2 linked regions of the Bdellovibrio bacteriovorus genome follow. The protein of the gene in region 1 interacts with the protein of each later gene in a pairwise test. Links are inferred from orthologs where the notes say so. Each region holds a gene or a part of one and is shown on either strand. Other genes may lie near its edges.

Evidence for each region.
Region 2: the proteins of rpe (region 1) and eno interact in binary tests that used the Escherichia coli proteins (3 or more experiments, as listed by UniProt). The link is inferred for Bdellovibrio bacteriovorus from one-to-one orthologs.

Annotation. Positions count from the first base shown.
Region 1 is NZ_LUKE01000001.1:175,348-183,199, reverse strand. The notes cover bases 2,819-5,697. They hold rpe (ribulose-phosphate 3-epimerase), read left to right. Parts: upstream 2,819-3,884; coding sequence 3,885-4,511; downstream 4,512-5,697. Other genes in these bases: AZI86_RS00830 (hypothetical protein), read left to right, coding at 5,465-5,697; AZI86_RS00835 (hypothetical protein), read left to right, coding at 4,726-5,265; fmt (methionyl-tRNA formyltransferase), read left to right, coding at 2,936-3,883; def (peptide deformylase), read left to right, coding at 2,819-2,936. Also shown: nadC (carboxylating nicotinate-nucleotide diphosphorylase), read right to left, coding at 1-10; AZI86_RS00860 (response regulator), read right to left, coding at 51-1,160; LPS export ABC transporter permease LptG, read left to right, coding at 1,220-2,299; more of def, read left to right, coding at 2,328-2,818; more of AZI86_RS00830, read left to right, coding at 5,698-6,115; AZI86_RS00825 (hypothetical protein), read right to left, coding at 6,117-7,852. UniProt on the Escherichia coli protein: Catalyzes the reversible epimerization of D-ribulose 5-phosphate to D-xylulose 5-phosphate.
Region 2 is NZ_LUKE01000001.1:2,091,194-2,099,165, forward strand. The notes cover bases 2,524-5,522. They hold eno (phosphopyruvate hydratase), read left to right. Parts: upstream 2,524-3,388; coding sequence 3,389-4,657; downstream 4,658-5,522. Other genes in these bases: AZI86_RS10175 (hypothetical protein), read left to right, coding at 2,524-3,396; AZI86_RS10185 (hypothetical protein), read right to left, coding at 4,725-5,504. In the rest of the region: AZI86_RS10155 (hypothetical protein), read left to right, coding at 1-95; AZI86_RS10160 (hypothetical protein), read left to right, coding at 277-555; AZI86_RS10165 (cupredoxin domain-containing protein), read left to right, coding at 515-1,036; AZI86_RS10170 (CpaF family protein), read left to right, coding at 1,062-2,171; more of AZI86_RS10175, read left to right, coding at 2,365-2,523; AZI86_RS10190 (septum formation initiator family protein), read left to right, coding at 5,700-6,005; AZI86_RS10195 (helix-turn-helix domain-containing protein), read left to right, coding at 6,149-6,451; polA (DNA polymerase I), read left to right, coding at 6,511-7,972. UniProt on the Escherichia coli protein: Catalyzes the reversible conversion of 2-phosphoglycerate (2-PG) into phosphoenolpyruvate (PEP). It is essential for the degradation of carbohydrates via glycolysis.

The sequences.
Region 1 (7,852 bases):
GTAAATTCATCGATGGGACCTCTCAAAACGAGTAGGTCCTAAAGGGCCTACTAAATATTCTTTTCAGTTTCTTTGAGGAGCTTATTGAGTTCGGCACGAACGATGCGTTCGGCGATTTCTGGAAGGACTTTCCAACAAATGGACTCGATCACTTCGCGAGCTTCCTCACGAATAATCTTTTCCATCATTTGTGGATCTAAGTCACCCTTGGATTGCGCTTTACCCTGAGCATTAGGCGCAGAAGTGGCGGGGCCTGCCGGCGCTTTGGCTGCAGCAGATCCTCTTTGCAGAGTCTCCATCATTTGTTCTTTGACGGATTTTTCAACTTTGCTAACAAAAGAATCGACATTCGGTGTTGAAGTGCCACCTTTTGCTGCGTGCGGAGCCGGTTTTGCGGCCGGAAGCTTGGGCGTCGTTTTTTTATCAAAGCTGATCTCTTCAAACTCACCATCCATTTCGATATGAGCGTTGTTAAGATCATCATCTTGCGGAATTACAAATTTCGAGGCGAAATCGTTTTCGGCTTCAGGAATTTGAATTTTAAACTTAGTTAAATCTTGGTGTGCCCAGCCACCTTCTTCGGCCTCATCTTGAGATCGAGGATTCGTCAGTGGCACCGCTGAAAATTCTTCTCCGGGAACCGAAAAGGCATCAGCATCTTCCACTTCCGGAATCGCAAAAACATCCGAATTTGAGAGGCGATCTTCAGCAGGAGCATTTGCTTCGGCCGGAGTTTCTTCGAACTCGGGCATTTCCGGGAAACTTAAAAATGAACTGACCGGATTGGCTTTAGTTTTCACGACCAAATCATTTACGATAGAGCGCAAATGTTCTGCGTCAAAAGGTTTTTCTAAACGGCGATCTGCTTTGCAAGTGGTCGCTTTTTCTTCGTCGATTTCCATGAAACCGCTCCACATCAAAACCACAGGAATTTGAGCTGTCGCAGGATCCATTTTGATATCGGCGCAGACTTCATAGCCCGAACGCTTCGTCAAAAGAACATCGGCAAAAATAATATCAGGATTGAAGGTCTTTGTGACAGCCAACACATCAAGTCCCACGGGCACGGATTTAACTTCGACAGCGAAGTCAGACAATGCCAGTTGCATTACTTTTTTGATTGTGGAACTCTCATCTGCAAGCAAGACGCGTAAAGCCATACTTAAAAGTAAAATCGGAAAGGCTGAATGAGTCAAGCGTGATCTGGGAGTAGGCAGCTGTGAACCGCATCGATCGATATACAACCTGGCTTTTTTGGGGCTACTTTTTGGGGGCCATGGCCGTCTTTTTGACGCTGTTTTCTGCCGTCGACGCGATGTCCACCCTGACCGAATACAAGGGCGTAGCGCCCTCGGCCCTCGTGAAATACTATCTTTTTTATTTCCCTGAAATCATCCGCCAGCTTCTGCCGGTCGCCTGTTTATTGGGCACGATCTTAACGCTTTCAAGTTTGAATAAAGCAAATGAACTCGTTGCGTTATTTGCCGCGGGGATGAGTCTTTTTCGCGTGGCTTTACCCATGCTGATCTGGGTGACGCTGATTTCGGCCGTGGGTTACGTGTCTTCCGACCGCATCATTCCGAAAACGATCAAAGAAAAGAACTATATTTTATATTACGACTTAAAAAAAGAGCCGCATCGTTTTTCCACAATTAAAACGGACAAGATCTGGTATCGCTCAAAAAATTCTTTATTCAATATTCAAACCTTGAATGCGCAAGGGAACAAGGCCCAAGGTTTGACGATGTATTTCTTTAACGAGGACTGGGACTTGGTGCAAATGATCACGGCTCGTGAAGTCAGCATCCAAGGGGCGCAATGGGCCCTAGAAAAAGGCACCGTCACGGTCTTTACTAAAGAATCAAGCTTTCCTTTGACCAGTCACTTTAAAACTAAAAACATCGTGATGGCCGAAGACTCAAAAGACTTGCAAAGTGCCGGGCAAACCGCCGACATGATGTCACAAAAAGAACTGAAACATTTTATCGAAAAAAACCGCCAGGCGGGTCTTGATACCTTGGCTTATGAGGTCGACTATCAGTCGAAATTTGGCTTTGCTTTTGCGGGTATCGTGATGTGTTTATTGGGTATTCCTTTCAGTGTTGGCCGGGCGCGTTCCGGCGGAACTATGCTGAACGTGGGGATTTGTTTAGCCCTGGTTTTTGCTTATTACGTATTTTATTCGTCAGGGATTACCCTGGGGCAGCACGGAACAATACCGCCGGTCGTAGCCGCTTGGGCTCCGAATATAATCATGGCCACTTTAGGCTTGGTTCTTCTCAAAAGGCTGAAACGCTGATATAATGGGGGCCTCTCGGAGGTCCCTCATGATCAAGAAAATCCTCACATTCCCAGACCCGAAATTGCGGGAAGTTTCAACTCCCGTGAAAGAGTTTGCCCCAGAGCTTAAACAGCTGTCCGAGGACATGATTGAAACCATGTACGATGCGAACGGCATTGGCTTGGCGGCTCCGCAAATTGGTGAATTAAAACGCATGATCGTGATCGACACTCGTCCTAAAGATGAAGGGGGACGCCGTTACAAGTATGACGAAATGTCGGATCTTGAAAAGGCCGTTCCGCAGCCACTGATCTTGATTAATCCTGAAATCGTTAAAGGGGAAGGCAAAACAACTTTTGATGAAGGTTGCTTGTCGATCCCGGGTTATTACGAAACCGTCGAGCGTTTTAATTACATCGAAATGAAAGCTTTTGATATTAACGGCAAAGAGTTCATCGTAAAAACCGACGGTCTGCTGGCGATTTGTATGCAGCATGAACTGGATCACTTAGAAGGCACTTTATTTGTCGATCATTTAAGCTTTGTGAAATCGAACAAAATTAAAAATCAGATCAAAAAATACGGCTATCCTGTGAAGGAAGAAAAAGAAGCTGAAAAAGAAAAACAAAAAGAATTAGCCAAGGACAAACGCTAGTGAGCAAGGTGCGCGTGTGTTTCCTAGGGACGCCAGAATTTGCCGTCACGTCCCTGAAAGCGCTGCTTGATGATGAGCACTTTGAAGTTGTCGGCGTTGTTTCTCAACCAGATCGTCCGGCGGGTCGTAAGCTTCAGCTGACCCCAAGCCCGGTAAAAACCTTAGCTCTTGAACACGGTCTTCGTGTGGTGACCCCTGAATCTTTAAAAAAAGATCCGGCCGCGGTTGCGGAAATTCGCTCTTGGGGAGCGGAAGTCGGAATCGTTGTGGCTTTTGGTCAAATCCTGACCGAAGACTTTATGAGCTCGTTCCGTTTTGGTTGCGTGAATGTGCATGGTTCTATTTTACCGCGCTGGCGGGGGGCCGCGCCCATTCAGCGTGCGATTGAAGCCTTGGATGCAGAATCCGGCGTGACCTTACAGCGCATGGTTAAAAAATTAGATGCCGGGGATATCATCGGCATTCGGAAAGTTAAGATTCGCCCAGATATGGACGCCATGCAATTGCATGATGAATTGGCGGTTTTAGGTGCCGATCTTTTACGGGTTGAATTGATGGACTATGTGCGCGGCAATATCGGACCGATTCCTCAAGATGAATCCCAAGTTACGATTGCGCCAAAAATTGATAAGGCAGAATGTTTTATTGATTTTAAAACTTCGGCGTGTGCGGTCGATGGAAAAATGCGCGGTTTTGTTTATGGGCCGGGCGTTTACACTTTGCTTCAAGGTAAAAAATTGAAGTTGCATAAAGCGGTGCCCCTAGATCAGTCTTCTAAATCAGAACCCGGCACTATCACGGCGATCGCGGACGATCATATCGTGGTGGCGTGTGGGGAAGGCTCATTAAAACTTTTGGAAGTGCAGCCCGAATCGCGCACCCGCATGAAGGTTCAAGATTTTCTTAAAGGTCATGATCTTAAAGTAGGAGACAAACTTGGCATCTAAAATGGTTGCGCCTTCAATTTTATCCGCGGACTTTGCAAATCTAGAAAAAGAAATTCACGCGGTATCACAAGCAGGGGCGGACTGGATTCATGTGGATGTTATGGACGGACGTTTTGTTCCGAATATCACAATCGGTATCCCGGTGGTGAAGTCGTTAAAAAAAGTTTCTCCGATCCCTTTAGATGTTCATTTGATGATTGAAGAACCTGAACGCTACATCGAAGACTTCATCAAAGCGGGCAGTGATTATTTGACCATTCACGTCGAATCGACAAAAGATCCCGCGGCGGTGCTTAAACGCATCCGTGAGTTGGGGGCGAAAGCCGGCATCACTTTGCGTCCGGGAACTTCTCTGGACACGGTTCTGCCGTTGCTCCCTTTAAGCGATTTAGTGCTTGTTATGACCGTAGAGCCTGGCTTTGGCGGTCAATCCTTTATGGCCGATCAGATTGCCAAGATCTCGCGTTTACGCCAGGAAATCAGCTCTAAGAAACTGTCTTGCCTGATTGAAGTCGATGGCGGTATCAACGCCGAAACTGCGAAGCTATGTCACGAAGCCGATGTTTTTGTGGCGGGAAGTTTCGTATTTGGTCGCGACTATAAAACCGCGATAGCGGCTTTACGTTAATTACTGCGCTTTGCACGACATCTAACATTTTGGCCCCTTTGTCATTTGACCCGAGCTTGAGCATTATGGCCAAAGACGGCAATGCTTATCCTGCGTAACATAAAAACTCATTGGTTCGATTTGGCGAAAAAGTTTTTGCTGGTCGTGATTTGATTGACCCTTTTTGCGAGTCGGCTCAAACTTTGATTGTTCGATATTTAACAAGGAGAGTTTGATGAAAAAGCTATTCGCGGTGTGCGCGTTGATTTTAGGATTTGGAAGTGCGGCGAATGCCGGTCTTTTGCTTGAGCCTTACTTGGGTTACGAGATGGGGACTTTTAAAGACAATGCTGACGGTAAAATGAATGGGACACTTTTGGGAGCACGCGTAGCGTGGACGGCACCTGTCATGTTTTGGGCGGGGTTAGATTACGCGACGACGGTGAGTGCTAATTTTGATTCTGACACGGCCAATGTTTCTGATTCGGACGCGAAACGCAACACTTTATGGGCCGTGGTGGGAGTGGACTTTCCGATCTTGCTTAGAGGTTGGTTGGGGTATGGATTGATGAATGAAATCAAATTTGACGACTACAACAATAAAATCAAAGGTAAAAGCACAAAGCTGGGCTTAAGCTTCACGGGTCTTCCATTCATTTGTTTGAACTTTGAATACTTGATGGAAACTTTTGACGAACAAAGCTCAGGCTCTTTAAGCCCGGACGCGAAAAACAACGCGTACGTGCTATCAGTCTCTTTACCTTGGGAATTCTAAGGTACCAGCTTCTTTTAGTAAAAATTCGGTACATAAAAAGCCACGAAGTTAATTTCGTGGCTTTTGTTTTTTGGGAATACAGTTCCAAGTTGGAACTGTGCTGCTGCTTCATAAGGTCTAGGTTCGGATCTTTGTTTTGTGTGTGAAAGACTTCCTTGATAAACCCAATCTCAACCCTTTTTGGGAAAGGAAGTACCTTATGAAACTTATTGCGGTTATCTTGGTTTTCTTCACCACTCTTTCGGTCTTTGCCGACGACAAAGTAAAAGTCAATTTCAACTCTGAAGAGCTGACAAAAGTTATTGAAAACTACGCCAAAGCCACCGGGCAAAAATTCATCATTGATCCCGGCGTGCGCGGTAAAATCACGATCTTAAATCAAGAGCCGATTACCAAAGAAGAATTTTTCAGTCAGTTGTCTAATGGCCTGGCTTTAAATGGCTTTGCCATCAGCAAGCAAGAAGACGTGATGGTGGTGCAAAGCGCCCGCAACGTGCAAAGAAATATGTTAGAAGTTTCGACGAAAAGACCTTCGATGAAACCACAGCGTATGTATACGTGGGTTTACACTCCTAAAAATGTTTCTGTGTTGCAGTTAAACCGCGATCTTAGAATTTTGCCATCCAGAGATGGTGAAATGAATGTCGTTGCTATCAACAATCAACTGATCATCACGGACTGGGTCAGCAACATCAATCGTGTGGCGGACGTTTTAGAGCAAATTGATATTCCTGAAAATCCGGTGCTATCAAAGCTTGCTAAAAAAGGAGCTGAAGGACGTCTTCGCCCAAGACCCCCGCATGAAGGTGGGCCAGAAAAAGTGGCGCCTCCGACACCTCCGCAAGAATAATTTAATTTAGGCAACAACGATAGGCGCGGGTCGCACTCGCCGCGCCTTCGCCCATCGATTCGCAATTTGCAGACCCCATCGTCGCCACGGAAACTGTCCCTCCGGTCAGATGATAAACATTGCTGGCCCATTCTTCATTCCCTGTCATGCCGGTGGCCGACCCACTTTTGCACGCGCGATACCATTGTTCATTTGAACAAAGCGAGGCCGGGCCTCGAGTGCTTGTCACTGAATAACAAGAATTTTTAGCATCTAAAAAACTCGCCGCTGTTCGTTCATTGGTACTGATGCAATAACTTGTAGGCAGTCCCGCGGCACCGATCAAAGTAAAGCCCGCAGGGCAGGTGTTGGGACCGCCCGTCATATACGTGGTCCATCCGGACGCGGCACATAGATAGAGGCGATCATTGGTGGGATCAGACTTGATTCGACCATATTCGGCGGCACTATCACAATCCGTCGCGGCCGGGGCTGAAGAAACCGTTGCCATTTGTAAATAGCCCGCAACTTGCAATGTGCTTTCAGGGGTTGTTGTCCCGATGCCGACTTTGCCCTCGGCGGTAATTCGCAGTCGTTCTTCGGCGGTGGCGGTGCCCGGCGGTGTGGTCCAAAACCCTAACCGAGAAGCCTTGGCGGTGGGGGTCCAATTTTCAGTGGCGACCATCGAGAGCCCGGGAGAGTTTGTGTTGGTCGACCATCCTGTGCCGTCATAAGCGTAGCCAAAGATATTGAAAATAGTTTTTCCTGAAGTAATCGCCGTCGGGGCGGCCTTTGTTCCCATCGAGCGATAGGCCACTAAGTGCGCAGCTTGCGTGTCTGAAAAAGATCGTATCGCTAAACGTCCGCCAAAGCCCGTGCCTTCGCCATCCACGATCAACCCGGCGCGATCGGGCTGAGTGGTGGTATCGGGAATGGTGCTTGCCACGTGCAGGGTGGTCGCCGGATTTTCAGTGCCAATACCCACGAAGCCTGAAGTAAGCACGGTCATTTTTTTTGTACCTTGAGTTTGTAACGACACGGAGTGTGCGGATAAGGATCCGATACTCATCTCACCGGTGAGGGTATTTCCTCCGTCTAAAACCGCTCCTCCAGAAGCGATGCCATAAGTGGCGATGGCACCCAATCCAAGATTTGATCTGGCAGTTGTGGCATTATTTAGTTCGCTGAGATTATTTGCCGGATTTAAAGGAACAAAACCTAACGCGGTCGTCACATTTGAAGAGACAAAGCTTGCACACCCAAACCCGTCAGAGACTGAAACCCAAGTAATGTACTGACCTGCGGTGCAAGAGCCGGTCGGCCAAGGGCTCGTGCCACCGGCATTCACCAGATCTGTGTAACGCAGTTTTGCGTAACTCCACGCGCTGCCATCGTAACGCAAGACTTGACCGCTGGATGTGCCGTTAGAAAGTTTTGCGGGGGTTATGGCACCTAGGGCTACAGTCGGGGAAGGGTATGTGCCTGAAAGATCTCCGCTGGCAGGACCCGAGGCACCTCCGGCGCCTCCTTGATCCGTCACGCATGTAAAGCTGGTTCCGTTAAAGGTAAGGACTTCCGTGCCCGCACACGGAGTCACGGGTAAAGTGTTTTTTAGAATAAAATCCGCCGCCGTGTTTGATCCTAACTTTTGAGCTGCAAGGCTAAAACCCGCATAGGGAACGGAGCGAATGACGGTGTCCGGGGAAATGCGATGCCATGAAATTCCGTCGTGAAATTGCACCCGCAGGCGTCGTCCTT
Region 2 (7,972 bases), 1.9 Mb from region 1 along the record:
CCGAAAAAGTCTTAGAGCAAAGCAAACAAAAGCCGTCTTCTGACAAGGCGGCACCGTCTGAAAGTTCCTCAGAAGTCCCGGAAAACGGGCAATAATTTCCCAGACCGCCTGGCCGAAAGGCGTCGTCGGACCCTTGGCCAGCGTCAAATGATAGACCTCCTCAACAATCGAAAAATCGCCTCAAATTGACTCAAGTTCTCACGAACTCTTACCGATAGAAACTAGGGAAGGGCTGGATGCCCTTTTGGAGCAAGACTGAGCAGCGAGGAGGATCCGATGTTTCTGCAAGGCGATTTACAAATAGTGTTTGATGCACTTTACACCATAGGTGCAATAGACCCTGTTTTGAAATTGGATTGGAATGAAATCACCAAAGAAATGATGTCACAACCTGGCGTCATGAGTGAGGCCTTCCAAGTCATTAATGCCTGCCGCGGAGATAAAGACCTGCTGATTCAGAAACTCCACCTGATGGATCCTAGATCCGTGAATTATATCGCAATGGAGGTGGCGCGTGAGTTTTGTGAGTTCCAAGATCGCACAGAATTGCACTAAAGTAGCTTTGCTACTGTTATTCACATCAAATGCAATGGCTTGGGAAATTGATTTTTCTCGTCGCCAAGTTGAGTTTAACAAAGTTAAAAACGAAGATCGTTTGCCGGCGAGTATCCAAGAAGATCAATCGGCAACAATCCTGAACAAAGTCTTCGAATCGGTAGAGCCGACTCAAGACATCGTGATTATGAATACGGAAAAAGGCTTCGTGCCGGAACAAGTGCGCCTGCGTAAAGGTGGCAACTATCGTATTCACGTCGTGAATGTGAATGGGAAAGAAAAAAATGTCAGCTTTGTGCTGGATGCTTTTTCGGAACACCACAACACGGTTTTTGGTGAACAAAAAACTTTTTACGTAACTCCTAAGACAGATGGAATTTTCTCTTACCAATGCCCGGAAACAGCGGTGCAGGGTAAGTTCATCATTTACAGTGATGTGGCGGGTACGGCGGGTGACCGCAAACCAGCTTCGGCAAAATAATTTTTCTTGGATGAAGTAGGGCCTTATGTCGAACGATAGATCCGATGTTTTCAGACAGACGATCCAGCAAAATCTGGGTCCTATCTTAAAATATTTGGACGACAAGGGCGTCTCCGAGATTCTCGTTAATGGTCACAAAGAAATTTTCGTCGAAAGAAAAGGAAAACTGGAAAGAGTTCCGGATTCCTTTTTATCTGAAGACGATTTGCGTGCGGCGGTCAACTCGATCGCCCAATCGGTCGGTCGTCGCATAGATGACGAATCCCCTCGTTTGGATGCGCGCTTGCCCGATGGTTCGCGTATTGCGGCGGTGATCCCACCGATGTCGCGCAAGGGCACCACGTTATCCATTCGTAAATTTACTAATAATAAAATCTCTTTTGCGGACTATATCAAGCTAGGTGCGATCAATGAAGATGGTGCAAGGTTCTTGGATATCTGCATGTTTTTAGGAAAAAATATCATCGTGTCGGGCGGTACGGGTTCAGGTAAAACAACGCTGTTGTCGTTGCTGTGTACAAGAATTCCAAAAGGCCAACGAGTGATGGTGATCGAGGATTCGTCAGAGCTGCAAGTCGATTACGAACACGTGGTGATGTTTGAAACCAGACAAGCCGATCAATTGGGAAAAGGCGAAGTGTCGATCAAAGATCTTTTAAAGAGTGCTCTTCGTCTGCGCCCGGATCGCATCATCGTGGGTGAGGTTCGGTCTAGTGAAGCTTTGGAATTATTAAACGCGATGAATACGGGTCATAAGGGGTGTATGGGCACGGTCCATGCGAATACGCCAGAAGATGCGATCGTCCGTTTAGAGGCGCTCGCCCAAGGGGGGGATGCGAAAATCTCCGAAAAAGCCTTACGCTCGCAAGTGATCTCTGCCATCGACATCATTGTTCAAGTCAGCCGGTACAGCGATGGATCTCGCCGCATCGCAGCTATTTCGGAAGTCCTCGGAATCAATAGCGATGGTTCATACCACGTTGAACCCATCTTCGACATGTCCAGAATGACGCGTAAGCCCGACGGTGCTTTGGAAGGAAAACTCCAACCCACCGGCTACATCCCGTCGTTCATGGAAGAAATAATCGACAACAACCTCCCCTTCCCCAAAGCCAAATTCAACAAGGCCGCTTAGAAGGTGCCTGGCTCTTTTTTCGGACCCATGCGCGTCAAAGACTGTTGTTTAAGCATGGGAACTAATTAACCGACATTAAACTTAGAGTCGTTTTCTCTCCTCTGAAAATGCTGCGCTATGGTCCTAAAAAAGAGCCAGGCACTTTTTGATTTTTTAGGTGTATTGCGGGGGGAAGTTCGATTAAATCTTTTCCGTGCATTTTAGCTGTAAGATTTCCAACGCAGTATTAACGATTTTAGAGGAGCAGGGTGAAGACCTGACGCCTCTTTATGAGCAAACTCACCTTGCCGTTGAGTTGCTGCGCGATTCCTCTTACTGGGTGTCGGCACCCGACATGGAAATGTTTTTGGAGACCGCACTTCGTTTGCCGCTAAAACAAGATGGCAACATCTTGCAAAGAGCCGGTCATGAAGGACCAAACTTACGCGCGTGGGGAGTTCTCGATAGCGTTCTGCGCATGATGCCGCGGCCGCAAGAGATCTTCAATCAGCCCGAACAATTTCTTTCGTACTTTATTTCGCCAAAGCCACCGATTGATAATCTTCGCCGTGATGCGAATAGCATCGCCTTTGATCTTCCATTGCCGGCAGAGCAATACCCCTTAGTCACGACCTACCTTAAGGCCGCTTTTGAATCTTTACCGGTTTATGTGGGGCAACCACTTGCGCGTTGCGAGTGGGACGGCATCACGATCACTTTGAATTGGTCCACCCAGCAAAGTAGCATCTTTAACGACCAGGCTGAAAACATCGGGCATCAAGTCAGCCCCGATCTTTTTAAAAGCCTGATCGAAGATTTGCAAAGCACACAGCGTGAACGCGAAGACTTGCAAAAATACGTTGGGGATTTAGAAGAAAAAATTCGTGATTTAGAAAAACAAAAACTGCAGCAAGCTGTCGTTTCGGTTGAGCAAGCCGTGGCCGATAAATCCTCTTTGCTTCCTCAAGAGGGAAGCATGTCACATTTGAACTTTGATAGTCAGGCACCAGGTTATGTTTTAAATCAGAATCTGGCACGGATGCATGATTACATGGTGCGCGCGCAGCAGTTGATCACGATGTTGGTCGCTCAAGGCAAAATGACCCCGGCGGTTAAAGAGGCTATGCGCCGAGTGGATTGGGAGCATGTAAAAACCCAATACCCACGCACTGTTTTTGAAAGTATGGAATTAGTAAAAAAAGCAAACAACAAGCAAACTCACTCTGAAGGAAGCTCTCATGTCTGAAATCATCAGCTTAGTATCTCGTGAAATCTTGGATAGCCGTGGAAATCCAACCATCGAAGTGGAAGTAAAAACCGCAGATGGCAATATGGGCCGTGCCGCGGTTCCATCGGGCGCCTCTACCGGTGCTCATGAAGCTTACGAGCTTCGCGACGGAGACAAAAATCGTTTCCTGGGAAAAGGTGTTTTCAAAGCGGTTGATAACGTGCGCGAAAAAATCGCTCCGGAAATCATTGGCCTGAATGTGACTGAGCAAGTTTATATCGATAAAATTTTGCGTGAACTTGATGGTTCAGAAAATAAATCAAACCTGGGTGCCAATGCGATCTTGGGAGTGTCACTAGCTGTGGCGAAAGCCGCTGCGGCGGACGTGAACTTGCCATTGTATCGTTACGTCGGTGGATCACAAGCTTGCCGCTTGCCGGTTCCATTGATGAACGTTCTTAATGGTGGCGCGCATGCCAACAACGGTTTGGACATTCAAGAGTTCATGATCGTTCCGACCGTGAATAACTCTTACGCAGAATCTTTACGTGCGGGGGCGGAGATCTTTCACACGCTGAAAAAAATCCTAGGCAAAAAAGGTCTTTCCACAGCCGTGGGTGATGAAGGTGGTTTTGCTCCGAAATTAGGATCAAACCAAGAAGCTTTGGACTTGTTGATGAATGCGATCGTGGATGCTGGTTATGATCCAGGTCAAAACGTGTTCTTGGCGTTAGACGTTGCAGCGACGGAAATGTACAAAGACGGAACTTACGAATGGCAAGGCAGCCGTATTTCGGCAACAGAGCTTTTGGGTATCTACAAATCATGGACTGAAAAGTATCCCATGATTTCGATCGAAGATGGATTTTCAGAAGATGATTGGGATGGATGGGTCAAAGCAACCGCAGAGCTGGGCCAAACATGCCAACTAGTAGGTGATGATTTGTTCGTAACAAATCCAAAACGCTTGCGTATGGGCTTAGAAAAGAGAGCCGCCAACGCGTTGCTAGTGAAGGTAAATCAAATCGGAACTTTGACTGAAACTTTTGAGGCCGTAAACTTGGCGCAAAGAAATCGTTATAAAACTGTGATGTCTCACCGTTCAGGTGAAACGGAAGACGTGACGATTGCCGATCTTGCGGTGGCCTTGAACTGCCATCAAATTAAAACCGGCAGCTTGTGCCGTGGTGAGCGTACAGCCAAATACAACCAGCTTCTAAGAATCGAAGAAGATTTGGGTGGGATGGGATTGTACTGGGATAAAGCCGCCTTTAGATAGGCGGCTCGTGAAAATGGCCCGATCGACTGCGTTGTCGGGCCTCGCCTTGTTCGGTTGGGTCTTTTATTTAATCACCTAATTTGTAATAAAGCTCAAAGCGAATGTTGTCCTCAGAGTACAGGCGTACGAGGGTGTTGCTGCAGCTGACATCACTATCGGATACATAGGCGATGGCGTGGGTGATTCCGGTTTTTTGTGACAGCCGTTTTATTTTCTCAGCCGTTTCTTTATCAAAGTTATGTTCAGCGATCAGTTTTAAAATTGTCGGAAAATCTTCGACCATTTCCCAGGTGCATTGCTCCCAGTTTTGACCTTCTTCAATAAGTTCATTTTTTTCTTCAGACATATTCAGTGAGCGGCCATCAAAGCGAGTGAATTCATAGCCGCCGTTGCCTAGGCTGGCGTTGTTGCCGATTTTTTCAAAAGTCTTTTCTGTCGTCGTCATGGGTTCATATTCGCTGATGATTTTGGTTTCTTTGCAGTTTTCTAAAACACCGCCGCGAGTATAGCGTCCCGGTGCGGTTTGAATAGAAATATGAAAGCTGTCGTTGTAGGCGTTGATATATCCGGAGTCCGAAGCAGCCAAAAGTTCGCCGTTAGAGCGGCCTTCGCCAAAGAGAAAATAATATCCTTGGTTTGCCGGGGCATTAATAAAAGCGCCATCGATTTTACGAGTGATGGTGATTTCGTTAAGATCCACGAGCTGCACATCAAAGGCTTGATTTGCTCCGATGGCGGCGGAGTCTGCACTAGAGACGCAGGTATACACTCGTTCGTCTCGACCATAGCGCTTAGCAAAGACGGATGAGGAGGAAAGCACGATTATTAGAGCTAAAAGGGGACGCATTGGAACTCCTTGAATGCGGTCTTTTTAGCTCAATGGCCTAAGTATTAAAAATGTATAAATATCTTTGTTATATTCTTAAACCGCATATAAAATAAGACGGCCTCAATGCCGAGTGAAACAACCTCTATCGTGACTTCTGCCAGACTAGACCATGCAAAGCTGGCAGAAGAATTCAGGGACTGATTAAATAATTACATGTCTTACAGTAAGTTCGCGATCGGTCTTCGTCGTTTTTTAAATCATCCCGCAAAAGTGGCGTTGTGCTGTCTGGGGATTTTTGTTGTTTCCATTATCTTGAATGGAAATCTATTTCGCTTGTGGAGCTTGCACCGTGATTTTGATCGAATCACTGTGGACATTTCTCAAGCAAAAGCGAACATTGCGAGCCTTTCTGACCAACTGAAGCAAGCCAAAGATCCAGCCTTTATTGAGCGCCAGGCCCGCGATAAATTAGATCTGGCGGGTGAGCATGATCTGGTTTTTGTTTTTCCTGAACAATAGTCTAGCAACACGTCGCATAATCGAGTGTCTCTGCGCTATAATACCACTAGTATTCTGGCTCTAGTTACCTGCCAGATGGCCAATGAATTTAGATCTTTAGGTTGATCAAATCTTCAAGTGTGTTCGTTGGCAGAGAGGTTATTATGATTGAAAATCAAGCGCCCCGCTGGACGAAAGAAAACATCCGCTCTTTGCGTCTTCGTCTGGGCTGGAGCAAATCTGAACTTGCTTATCGTCTTCACTGTTCACCCGCTCAAGTCGACCAATGGGAAAACCAAAGCTCTTCCGCGATGGACCCTAATATCTCATCGGCCTTAGAAATCATCCTTCGACAGGCCGAAGCTTGCAGTGAAGAAGTTCACTTCACTCCCGCTGCTGAAAATCAATGCGATAAAAAAGCGTTAGAGCAAATCGACTTTTCATTGGTGAAAGCCGAGCTCGAATAAGCTCAGAAAATACGATCAATCGTCGACAATCAAAGGCTCTGGGTGTACACCTAGTGCCTATGAAAAAGCTCTATCTTATCGATGTGAGCGCGATGTTTTTTCGCGCCTTTTATGCCATCCGCCCTTTAACTTCTCCGTCAGGAGTTCCGGTCAACGCGGTTTATGGTTTTCTTTCCATGCTTATCAAGTTGATGAAAGAAGAAAAACCGGAATATTTGGTTTTTTGTTACGACCGAAAAGAAGCCTCCTTCCGTAAAGATCTTTATGATGGGTACAAAGCTCATCGCACGGAAATGCCGGATGACTTACAAAAACAAGTTCCTTACATCAAAAAATTGGCAGAGCTTTTAGGGATTCCGGCGCTCGAAGTTCCCGGCTATGAAGCCGACGATATTATCGGCGCATTAACCAAATGGGGCCGCCATCACGACATGGAAGTTTTCATCGTCAGTGGCGATAAAGATTTCGGTCAGCTGGTGCAACCTCACGTATGGCTTTACGATACGATGAAAGAAGTCCGTTATGATGCGGCCGGCGTTTTGGCTAAATGGGGAGTTCGCCCTGATCAGTTCATCGATTATCTTTCCATCGTCGGCGATGCTTCGGATAATGTTCCGGGAGTTAAAGGTATTGGTGAAAAAGGGGCCGTTAAGCTTTTGCAGCAATTTAAATCTCTTGAGGATATTTACGAAAATATCGATCAGGTGGAAGGCAAAAGTGTTAAAGAAAAACTGATCGCTTCTAAAGACAACGCCCTTCTATCCAAAAAATTAGTTACCATCGTCGATTCTGTGCAAGTACCAGAAGCTTATGAAGCCTACCGTTTACAGCCTTGGAAAACCGACGAATTAAGAGCATTGCTGCAAGAGCTGAATTTTAAAACTTTCGAAAAGAATCTTTTTGGCTCTAATGCCGACACGGTGACAGCACCCAGCTTTGTTTCCACGGCGAGCACGACGGCCGTCGCCGCGGCACCAAAAGAATCAGAAGAAGTCACTCCTGTTCTTGTCATTGCCAAAGATGATCGTGAATTTAATCAGCGTTCGATGAATACGCGTGAATTGGCAGAGTTCTTACACGAAGACCAGCATCTGTGGGGTTTTTCGGATACGCGTGGAGTGTTTGTTGGGACAGACACCGACCTTATCGAAGTCAGCGATTTTGAATACCTAGGAAAACTCACGGACACGTTCAAGGTTCGTTGGTGCGGTTTTGATTTGAAATCTTTCTGGCACAAAATGGGGGCAAGAACGCCCATCGCCTCTTGGGATTCGCAATTGGCGGCTTATGTGCTTAAGGCCGGCGACGTTTCTGACTTTGGCAAGGTGTACACCAAGTACATGGCCGATGTTTTGCCAGAGCTGGCATCACCCACTCAGCTTTTCAATGCCCATCGCAATTTTGCCGCGACAATGAAAGATCATTTGCACAAAGTAAATGGTCAAAAAGTCTTTGAAGATTTCGACTTGCCATTAGCCCGCATTCTTTTGTCGATGGAACGACTTGGAATCCGCATTGATA